DNA from 2 places in the Rhizobium sp. Pop5 genome. Region 2 is predicted to be linked to the other one. Evidence: predicted binding sites of a transcription regulator. Region 2 holds the regulator's gene; the other holds the start of a gene.
The links. Region 2 encodes LexA, which represses DNA repair genes until DNA is damaged. Its sites were predicted from a motif close to TGTTCNNNNTGTGTTCNG; they were not measured.
Positions count from the first base shown of each region.

Region 1 (5,838 bases), 310 kb from region 2:
CCTCATCACGCTGACGTCACCGGAAGGTGACATCACGCCGATGGGCGTCAATCCGCGCGTCAAGTCCTACAAGGTCTCCGGCCTCTTCGAGATCGGCATGTCGGAATACGACTCGTCGATCATCTTCATGCCGCTCGAGGAAGCCCAGCTCTATTTCAATGCCGAGGGACTGGTACAGTCGATCGAGCTCTTCGTTGACAAGCCTGACGATATCGACAGTCTGAGGCCAAAGGTGGAAGAGGCTGCCGGCCGTCAGATCGCCGTTACCGACTGGCGCCAGCGCAACCAGACCTTCTTCTCCGCACTTCAGGTCGAGCGCAACGTCATGTTCATGATCCTGACGCTGATCGTGATTGTCGCGGCGCTGAATATCATCTCCGGCCTCATCATGCTGGTGAAGGACAAGGGCAGCGATATCGCCATCCTGCGCACCATGGGCGCCAGCGCCGGAGCGATCATGCGCATCTTCTTCATGACAGGGGCGGCCATCGGAATTGTCGGTACCGTTGCAGGCGTGCTGCTCGGCGTCCTCGTCTGCGTCAACATCGAATCCATCCGTCAGTTCTTCTCCTGGGTCTCAGGTACCGTGATCTTCAATCCGCAGGTCTATTTCCTCAGCCAGCTGCCGGCAGAAATGGATATCAGCGAAACGATCTCGGTTGTTGTCATGGCTCTTAGCCTCTCCTTCATCGCGACCATCTTCCCGGCCTGGCGCGCCTCCAGGCTCGATCCGGTGCAGGCTCTGCGCTACGAATAAGGAATGCCGCATTCATGAAACGCAACGTCGTCCTCAATCTTACCGGCGTCGAGCGCCATTACGGGCAGGGCGATACGCTGCTCACCATCCTGAAAGGCGCTGACTTTTCGCTGTCGAAAGGCGAGATCGTCGCCCTCGTGGCGCCGTCCGGCACGGGCAAGTCGACGCTGCTGCATGTCGCGGGTTTGCTTGAGCATCCTGACGGCGGCGAAGTCACCATCAACGGCAACGCCTGCGACGGTCTTTCCGACGAGAAGCGTACTGCGATCCGCCGCCGCGAGATTGGCTTCGTCTATCAGTTCCACCATCTCCTGCCGGAATTTTCGGCGCTCGAGAATATCATGATGCCGCAGCTGATTGCCGGGCTGTCTTGGAAGGAAGCTCAGGAGAGGGCTGGCCAGCTTCTCGATTACATGCGCATCGGCCATCGCGGCTCGCATCGCCCTGCCGAGCTTTCCGGTGGCGAACAGCAGCGCGTCGCGATCGCCCGAGCCGTCGCCAACGCGCCGACGCTGCTTCTTGCCGACGAACCGACCGGTAATCTCGATCCGGACACCGCAAGTTATGTCTTCGATGCGCTGGAGGCGCTGGTGCGCCAGTCCGGCCTCGCCGCCCTCATCGCCACCCACAATCACGAACTCGCACGCCGCATGGACCGGCGTGTGACGATCTCCGACGGAAAGATCGTCGACTTCTGAGGCTGGGTCAGGGGATGACCAGCCCGCCGCGATAATCGAGCACATAGGCCTTCCGGCCGCCGACCATGATGCATTCGTGACCGTTGAAGCGATCGCAGCTGCCTTCGCTGCGATCGAGATAGCGGCCGAGCGGATGTTCGAATTCCATTCCGCCAAGAAACCGGCCCTCGCGATACATCGCTGAAAGAGCCGCTTTGATGATAGTTCCGGCCGCTGTGCCGTCGATAAGAGCCGGCGCGATGACGCAGCCGAAATAATTCATTGCCCAGACGGGCTCGCCGGCAAACCACACGACTTCCTGTCCGGCAAAATCCGTGCCACCGAAATAACTGTCGAGATAACGCCAGTCGCCACTGAAGTAGCCGATATCGTGAGAACCCGGCCGGCAGGGCTGGCGCGGCACGCCACCGCCGACATAGGTGGCGGCCTTGGCCTCAACGATGAAGTCGTTCAGCATCGCAGTATCGAGCATTATCGTCTTCTCCCGGACTCAGCTGATATGGATATAGCAGGATACCGAGAACATAAGAAGAACAGAATAGCGAGCGTCGCTCAATCGCCTGGGCAATTGCGTCAGACCTCGATGATCTGTGCCGATCGGGCTGGGGTCGGGAATGTCGGAGCCGGCAGCCGACCATGTTCAAAGCCGGCTCCGAGGTGAGGGCCGATTCGCAGCACGCGACGGCATTTTTCAAACGCAAGTGCGGAGGAAAAGATTCCTGTTGACATGTGAACATAGATGGAACAAATTGAAAACATAACGAGTAAAGGAGAGCCAAATGACTGACATGATCCGTGATATCGCAGCATTCACCTCCATCGCAATGTTCGTTGCCAGCTTCTCGCTCATCGTCATCGCGCTCTAAAGTTTTCAGGGGATCGCATGGCAGTCATGCGGTTCGGACGCGGGACTTCTTCTGGACATCATCGCCCTCAATGCCGACAATGCGTTCGATTCATTCGGGCGATTGGGAAGGCATATCATGGCGGAAACGGCAAAGGCTTCAACGGGTGAGGCGACCGGCGGTACGCCGGGCTTCGTTCACCTGAGGGTCCATTCCGCCTATTCGCTTCTAGAGGGCGCCCTGCCGCTGAAGAAGATCCTCTACAAAGCGACTGGCGATAGCCAGCCGGCGATCGCGATCACCGACACCAACAATCTGTTCATCGCGCTGGAATTTTCCCAGAAGGCGATGGACGAAGGCTTGCAGCCGATCATCGGTTGCCAGGTCTCGATCGATATGGAAGACGGGCTGGAAACGGAAAAGCGCGGCGGCCAGCAGGCGCTGATCAAGCTGCCGTCGATCGTTCTTCTCGCCGCGACGGACGCGGGTTACGAGCGGCTGGTCGATCTTGTCAGCCGCGCCTATCTCGGTGGCGAAGGAAACCAGGCCATCCATATCAGAGCCTCATGGCTGCAGGAGGCAGGCACGGAAGGTTTGATCGCCTTGACCGGCGCCCTGACCGGGCCGGTCGACGTGGCGATCAAGGAAGGCCATCCCGCCCAGGCGGAAGCCCGGCTGCTCACGCTGAAGCGCATCTTTGGCGACAGGCTATATGTCGAGCTGCAGCGGCACGGCACCTACGACAAACGCCATGAGCAGAAGATTGTCGGGCTCGCCTATGATCACGACCTGCCACTGGTTGCGACCAACGAAGCTTTCTTCCCGACGCGAGACGATTACGACGCTCATGACGCGCTGATGGCGGTGGCCCATAATGCCATCGTCTCCGATGATAGCCGCTTTCGCCTGACGCCGGATCATTACCTGAAGAGCCGCGCCGAAATGGCCAAGCTTTTCGCCGACCTGCCGGAAGCGTTGGAAAACACGATCGAGATCGCCAGGCGCTGCTCCTTCGTGCTGAAGACCCGAAAGCCGATCCTACCGCGCTTCACGGGCGCTACCGATGATGCCGAGGAGGCCGAGCGCGCCGAGGCGAGCGAATTGCGCCGCCAGGCGGTCGAAGGGCTGGATATGCGGCTTGCCACGCTCGGCATGTCGCCGGGTTACGACGAGAAGGATTATCGCGAGAGGCTGGAGTTCGAACTCAGCGTCATCGAGCGCATGAAGTTCCCCGGCTACTTCCTGATCGTTGCGGACTTCATCAAATGGGCCAAGCAGCATGACATTCCAGTCGGCCCGGGCCGTGGTTCCGGTGCGGGCTCGCTTGTTGCCTATGCACTGACGATCACCGACGTCGATCCGCTACGCTTCTCGCTGCTCTTCGAGCGCTTCCTCAACCCTGAACGTGTCTCGATGCCGGACTTCGACATCGACTTCTGCCAGGATCGCCGCGAAGAGGTGATCCGCTATGTCCAGGCCAAGTATGGCCGCGAGCAGGTGGCGCAGATCATCACCTTCGGTTCGCTGCAGGCGCGCGCCGCGTTGCGCGACGTCGGCCGCGTGCTGGAAATGCCATATGGCCAGGTCGATAAGATCTGCAAACTCGTGCCGAACAACCCGGCCAATCCGACGCCGCTTTCCAAGGCAATCGAGGAGGAGCCGAAGCTGCAGGAGGAAGCGGCGAAGGAGCCGGTGGTCGCGCGGCTGCTCGACATCGCCCAGAAGATCGAAGGTCTTTACCGCCATGCTTCGACGCATGCCGCGGGCATCGTCATCGGCGACCGGCCGCTTTCCAAGCTCGTGCCGATGTATCGCGATCCGCGTTCCGACATGCCGGTCACGCAGTTCAACATGAAGTGGGTGGAGCAGGCCGGCCTCGTCAAATTCGACTTCCTTGGCCTGAAAACTCTGACCGTCTTGAAGGTCGCCGTCGATTTCGTCGCCAAGCGCGGCATCAATGTCGATCTTGCGGCCATTCCCCTCGACGACAAACCGACCTACGAAATGCTGTCGCGCGGCGAGACGGTCGGCGTGTTCCAGGTGGAAAGTGCTGGCATGCGCAAGGCGCTGATCGGCATGAAGCCGGACTGCATCGAGGACATTATCGCACTGGTAGCGCTCTATCGTCCGGGTCCGATGGAGAACATCCCGACCTATAATGCCCGCAAGCATGGTGATGAAGAGCTGGAATCGATCCATCCGATGATCGACCATTTGCTCAAGGAAACGCAGGGCGTTATCGTCTACCAGGAGCAGGTGATGCAGATCGCCCAGGTCCTGTCGGGCTACTCGCTTGGCGAAGCCGACCTTCTGCGTCGCGCCATGGGTAAGAAGATCAAAGCCGAAATGGACCAGCAGCGCGAACGCTTCGTCGTTGGTGCGGTCAAGAACGGTGTGTCGAAGCCACAGGCCGATAACATCTTCGAACTGCTGGCGAAGTTCGCAAACTACGGTTTCAACAAGTCCCACGCCGCCGCCTACGCGATCGTCTCCTACCAGACCGCCTACATGAAGGCGCATTACCCGGTCGAGTTCCTCGCCGCCTCGATGACGCTCGACATGTCCAATACGGAAAAGATCAACGATTTCCGCCAGGACGCCAAGCGCCTGGGCATCGAGGTAATCGCCCCCTCGGTGCAAACCTCCTTCCGCCATTTCGAGACCGGCGACAACCGGATCTATTACGCGCTCGCTGCCCTCAAGGGCGTTGGCGAATCCGCCGTCGATCACATCGTCGAGGTCCGCGGCGACAAGCCCTTTGCCAGCATCGAGGATTTCTGCCTGCGCATCGATCCGCGGCAGGTGAACCGTCGCGTGCTGGAAAGCCTGATCTATGCCGGCGCTTTCGATTGTTTCGCCATGGACCGTGCCCAGCTTGCGGCCGGTCTCGATCGAATCCTCGGCTATGCCCAGCGCGCCCAGGAAAACAAGCTTAGCGGCCAATCGGACATTTTCGGCAGTGCGCTGAACTCAGGCCCGGAGAAGATCTCCTTGCCACCCTATTCACCCTGGCTCGCTTCCGAACGGCTGCTGAAGGAATTCCAGGTGCTGGGCTTCTATCTCACGGCCCACCCGCTCGATTCCTACAGCAACATTCTGCAGAAGATGCGTGTGCAGACCTTTGCCGAGTTTTCCCAAGCCATCAAGCAGGGCGCTGCCAATGCGCGCCTTGCCGGCACCGTCATCTCGAAGCAGGAGCGCAAGACCCGCACCGGCAACAAGATGGGCATCATCGTCTTTTCGGATTCATCCGGCCAGTTCGAGGCTGTATTGTTTTCGGAGATGCTCAACCAGTATCGCGATGTGCTCGAGTCCGGAAAATCCTTCCTGCTGACTGCGACGGGCGAAGAACGGCCGGAAGGGATCGGCCTGCGCATCCAGACGATCCAGTCGCTGGAGGAAAAATCGCTGCAGATGCAGAAGGCGCTGCGTGTCTATGTCAGAGATTCCGGGCCGCTGCGGATGGTTGCCGGACATTTGAACGCCAAGGGCGACGGCCTGGTGTCCTTCATCGTGATCAAGGAGGAGGGCAAACGCG
Region 1 covers NZ_CP099399.1:1,228,662-1,234,499, forward strand. The annotation lists gene NE852_RS08190 (lipoprotein-releasing ABC transporter permease subunit) at 1-757, shown strand, start outside; gene NE852_RS08195 (ABC transporter ATP-binding protein) at 772-1,455, shown strand; gene NE852_RS08200 (DUF5680 domain-containing protein) at 1,463-1,927, opposite strand; gene dnaE (DNA polymerase III subunit alpha) at 2,439-5,838, shown strand, end outside.
Region 1: a site for LexA is predicted at 2,185-2,202, ahead of dnaE (DNA polymerase III subunit alpha). Genes of this name have one in related genera too.

Region 2 (5,838 bases):
GACAGCGAGCGAGACGCCGAGGATGGCGTTGGCGCCGAGGCGCGACTTGTTCGGCGTGCCGTCAAGCTCGATCATGATGCTGTCGATCTGGATCTGGTTTTCGGCGTCGATACCGCCGATCGCGTCGAAGATCTCGGTGTTGGCGGCATCGACCGCCTTCTGGACGCCCTTGCCGAGGTAGCGCTTGCCGCCGTCGCGCAGCTCGACCGCCTCATGCGCGCCCGTCGAAGCGCCCGAGGGAACCGCCGCGCGGCCCATGCTGCCGTCTTCGAGATAGACATCGACTTCGACGGTGGGGTTGCCACGGCTATCAAGAATCTCGCGGGCAATGATATCGGTGATTGCAGTCATGGGTTCTTCCTGCTCGGGTGGGTGATAAATCGTTCGAAACCTGTCTTAATCGAAGGTGCGCAAATTACAATGCTGCATGACGGCACCTTCGATTGCGTATCCAATCGTGGCTATAGCACGATCATGTCAGGCCTTTGACTGTCAGCTCTTGGCGACGGCGTCGAAGGCAAGCAGCTTTTCGAGGAGTCGCGGCATATCCTTGAGATAGACCATGTTCGGGCCATCGGAAGGCGCATTGTCCGGATCCTGATGAGTTTCGAGGAAGACGCCCGCGATGCCGGCAGCCACCGCCGCACGCGCCAGCGTTTCGACGAATTCCCGCTGACCGCCGGAGGAATCGCCCTGCCCGCCCGGCTGCGCCACGGAATGGGTGGCATCGAAAACCACAGGCGCGCCCATCGCCGCCATGATCGGCAGCGAACGCATGTCGGAGACCAGCGTGTTATAGCCGAAAGAAGCGCCGCGCTCACACAGAAGCACGTTCGGATTGCCGCTGGCGTTCAGCTTCTTCAGGACGTTCTTCATATCCCAGGGCGCGAGGAACTGGCCCTTCTTGACGTTGACGACGCGGCCGGTTTTAGCGGCGGCAATGAGAAGGTCGGTCTGCCGGCAGAGGAAGGCCGGGATCTGAAGGACGTCGACGGTCTTTGCCACCTCCGCGCATTGCTCGGCGGTATGGACGTCGGTCAGGACGGGAAAGCCGAATTCCTTCTTCAGGTCAGCAAAGATCTCCATGCCCTTTTCAAGCCCGATGCCGCGTTCGGCCGAGAGCGAGGTACGGTTCGCCTTGTCGAACGAGCTCTTGTAGACGAGGCCGATGCCGAGCTTTCCGCAAAGCTCCTTCAGCGTGCCCGCCACCATGAAGGCGTGATCGCGGCTCTCCATCTGGCAGGGCCCGGCGATCAGCGACAGGCGGCCGGTATTGGAAAAGGTGACCTGAGCGTCGCCTTGGCCGATCTTGACTTCGGAATTCGTATTGGTGCTCATCATCTTTCCTCGAAGGCGAAGAGCGTGCCCTGGCCGGGCGCGGGCTTCACCAGAATGCGATTGTTCTTGCGTGTGTAGGTCACCCCGTTAGCAGCCAAATGCGCTTCTGTCACGGCAAGATCGCCGACATTGAAGAGGATCGCCCGGCCGCGCAGCCCCCGCTCGGCGGGCGAGACGGCAATCTCGAAATAGGCTTCCAGCCCTTCCGGCGTCATCAGGCTGATTCTCGCATTCGACGCCGCGATCTTGACGCCAAAACCGGTTTTCTCAATTGCCGACTGCGCAGCGGCAAGGCTGACGAACGGGCCGAACGTGGCTGGTTCCGGCGCACAAAGCGCCACCTCGGCAATGCCGGTGACGCCATTGGCATGTTTCTCCAGCGCATCACGATCGGCGGGAAGCGGGTTGATGCGCTGACAGGTGAAGAGCAAGAGATCGGGCGCACGCAGATCGCCCGCGAAGGCCAATTTGAAGCTGCCGACGCTCTCGGAACCATCCGGCATCTTCATCGGCCGGCTGAACTCCAGCATCTCGCCGGCGCTCGATCCCGTGCTGGCGAACTTCTCATGGTCGCGGGCAGAATCTTCCGTGGCGAAGACGATTGCCGAAAGCCCCTCGTCTCCGCAGCGGAAGCGGAAGGCCTGGTTGCGGGCGGTGAAGACATTGCCTTTTCGCGCTGATGCGTCGCTCTCCTCGACGCTCGCGACGCCGAGCGGCTCCAGATAGGTTTTGTCGGCAAAGAAGACGCAGGCGTTTTCCGTCCCGAAGGGATGACGGGCATCGGCGGCGACGGTGAAGCCGAGCTTGCCGAGCCTCTCGCGCGCCAGGTCGATATTGACGACGGGAAGCACGACATGGTCCAGCGGGTGCGGCGTGGCGGAGCGCTCGTTCATGATATCCCTCTCCCTGAAATGGCTAGAGATGTGCAGCAGCGATCATCTGAATTCAAGATTGCCTGCCGATTGGGCTATGAAAATAAAAATCTCAACGAGTTGATGCGAAGTTTTACGGAAATTTAGCTACTTGCGGAACACATATGGAACATATAGTGTCCGTTCTGGATTTGTTTCAATCACGGGGTCTGACGTCGATGCTCACGCGCAAACAACAGGAGCTTCTCCTTTTCATTCATGAGCGCATGAAGGAATCCGGCGTTCCACCGTCTTTCGACGAGATGAAGGATGCCCTGGACCTGGCCTCCAAATCCGGCATCCACCGCCTGATTACCGCACTCGAGGAGCGAGGTTTCATTCGCCGCCTACCGAACCGTGCTCGCGCTCTCGAGGTCATCAAGCTTCCGGAAGCCTACAGCCCCAGCATTCAGCCCCGGCGCGGCTTTTCGCCGAGCGTCATCGAAGGCAGCCTCGGCAAGCCCCAGCCGGTCGCCGCTCCTGCTTCGGTAAAGCCCGTCGCCGACAATGGTAACTCGATCTCCGTGCCCGTCATGGGGCGAATCGCCGCCGGCGTTCCGATTTCGGCTATCCAGAACAACACGCATGACATCGTCGTTCCGGCCGACATGCTCGGTTCTGGCGAACATTATGCGCTGGAGGTCAAGGGCGATTCGATGATCGACGCCGGCATCTTCGACGGCGACACCGTGATCATCCGCAACGGCAGCACCGCCAGCCCCGGCGACATCGTCGTCGCTCTCGTCGACGACGAGGAAGCGACGCTCAAGCGCTTCCGCCGCAAGGGCGCCTCGATCGCACTGGAAGCGGCCAACCCGGCTTACGAGACCCGTATCTTCGGGCCGGATCGGGTCAAGGTTCAAGGCAAACTCGTCGGCCTTATCCGCCGCTATCATTGACATCGGCTGTGCCGGAATCGGTAAAGCTGTCGCTGCGCCAGTCATAGGCGCGATGGCGCATCCATGGCCTCGACAAGGTGTCGAATGCGGTCGCGACTTCAAGGCCGCCATCCGTAAAGCGCAGCTCGAGGGAGCCAGTCCTGCGCAGCGTTTCACCGGTGAAGAGTGATGCGCCTGTGCGGCAGCGATCGAAACGCAGCCGTACCGAAGTCACGATGATATCGGCGGCATCGCAGGCGGGGCCGAGATAGGCGGCATTGTCGATGACGGTCACGACTTTTCCATTGCCAAGTCGCGATACGCACCAGGCCTTCTTCACGCAGGAAAAGCGGTTTGTTTCACCACCGGTCGCCGCCGCCCGCATCGCGACCCTCGCTTCGTCCTGCTGATCGCCGGAAAGCCTGACGCGACGACCGTCTCCCTCGGGAATGGCGGGGCCGTCCAGCATCTTCGGCGGATAGTGGGTCGGCAGGACAAGTGCTCTCTGCCACTGGTCGAAGATGAAATCCGGCGGCCTTTCACGATTGGAGGCCAATGCCGCCCTCTCGGCGATCGCGACAAGTCCGCCATCTTCCGAAATCACCAGATCAGGCGATCGGGGGACCGGCAGGACGATCAGGGTCAGCGTCGAAGCCGCGATAATGGCGGTGCCGATATGGCGCAGCCGGGTGCGCAGCAGCATCATGAGCAGGAAGCCCGCAACCGCCACGGCGAAATACCAGCCGGGCAAGCGGCCGACGCCGATATCACCGCCCCAACCCGATACCGTCTTGGCGATCTTCATCACCAGCTCAAGGCCGAAGCCTGCGACCTGCCAAAACGGACCGTCGAGGCCAAAGGGCATCAGCAGCATCGCCATCATTCCGAATGGCATGACAATGCAGGAGATGACTGGCATGGCCGCAAGGTTCGCCGGAAGTCCATAGGCAGTCAGCCGATGGAAATGCTCGATCGAAAACAGTGCGGTCGATAGACCGCCAATGAGCGAGGTCAGGAAGATGCCGCCAAAGAAGCCTCCGACCACGAAGACGGGCTTCATGACCGGCAGCTTGGCAAACGCATTCTCCCGCATCGATCGCCTTTTCCAGAGATCGTAGCCGGCAACCAGGGCAAGCGTTGCCGCAAAGGACATCTGGAAGCTCGGTCCCAGCACTTCCGACGGCGAGATCGACAGGATTACGAGAGCTGATAGGGCCACGTTTCTCAGGCTGATCGACGGCCGGTCGAAGAATACGGCAATCAGCATGATCGCCATCATGATGAAGGCGCGTTCGGCAGAGACCGCGAAGCCGGAGATCAAATAGTAGGCTGTTACGGCGGCAAGCGCACCGGCTGCGGCGATTTTCTTTGTCGGCCAAGCCTGGGCAATGCTCGGAAGCAGGCTGAGGATGACGCGCAGTCCGACAAAGAAGATGCCGGCCGACAATGCCATGTTGAGACCAGAGATGGCAACGATATGGGCAAGGCCGGACTGCCGGAGCGCCTCCGTCGTCTCATCCGAGATCGCACGTCTCTCATCAGTGACAAGAGAGGCAGCAAAGGCGCCGGTATCGCCGGGCAAGACCAGCCGTATGCGGTCGCCGATGCCGCTGCGCAACCGGTATAGCCATTCGAGCAGAGCGTCCGATATCGATCCGGCGCTTTCCGGCTCCGCTTGCGCATCGACCTTCGTCGGCGCGCCGTAGAAGAAACCATTCGCGCCGATGCCATCGAAGTAGGCTCCGAAGGAGAAATCGTTGAGCTCGGGAAGCGCCGGGCCTGCCGGCGGTGTCAGCCGAGCCCTGCCTGATATGATGTCACCGATCTCGAAGGGAACATCCGCACCGCGGACGATCGCGGTTATGCGCTCCGGCGGCCGCTTCACCTCCGGTGCCTCGGTGTCGCTGACGGCAAGAATGTAGCGCCATCGCCCGCGACCATCGCCTTCGCGCCGCTCGACGCGGCCGGTCACGGTCGTCGTCACAGATGAATCGAGGATTACCGTCGAGGCTCGCCATGTCTCGAACTGCGCCGAGAGCATGCCGCAAATCACGAGCGCAAGCGCAAGCAGCGTCGCCCGCAATGCAACTCTGCTGCTGCCCACGACGAAGACCATGACCGTCAGGACCAGCAGGCAGACGAGCGAGGCGACCATCGGCATGTCCGATGCCGCCAGAAACCAGAAGGCTGCGCCTGCACCGATGAAAACCGGAGAGAACAGCAGCAGGCGACCATGATCCACCTCCTCGCCCAGCATACCAATGCCGGCACGCAGCGATCGCGAAGCTTCGACCGGCAGCCGGTAGCGCAAGGGCGTGGCCAACTGCGTTCTTGCCGGCTGCGTCGGCACGGCATGCGGAGAAAAGCCCAAGGAATCGGCAGCGCGGGCATCTGTTTCCGGCCTTATTTCGACTGTTGTCAATTCCTGCATGTGTCGCCCGAGATCTCCCGCGGAGGTAGCCAGAATGCAACCTCCAATCAAATCCGGCAAGAATAATCGATTGAAATATGAGGGAAAATCGGGAGCGCCAAAAATCCAGTTGAATCATCGGCTTCCGCTATGCGTGCGGCTCATCGCTGCAGTGCCTAAAAGGTGATGCCGCAATGCACAAAATGCCGTCACAGTAACTTGGCATTAGCTTCGCGATCATATAGCTATCGGTGAGGACGCTTAACCCCTATGGCGCTTTTAAGGCGCTACCGACATTTCG
Region 2 covers NZ_CP099399.1:1,534,831-1,540,668, reverse strand. The annotation lists gene eno (phosphopyruvate hydratase) at 1-351, opposite strand, end outside; gene kdsA (3-deoxy-8-phosphooctulonate synthase) at 493-1,338, opposite strand; gene NE852_RS09810 (VOC family protein) at 1,338-2,231, opposite strand; gene lexA (transcriptional repressor LexA) at 2,429-3,148, shown strand; gene NE852_RS09800 (ComEC/Rec2 family competence protein) at 3,129-5,558, opposite strand.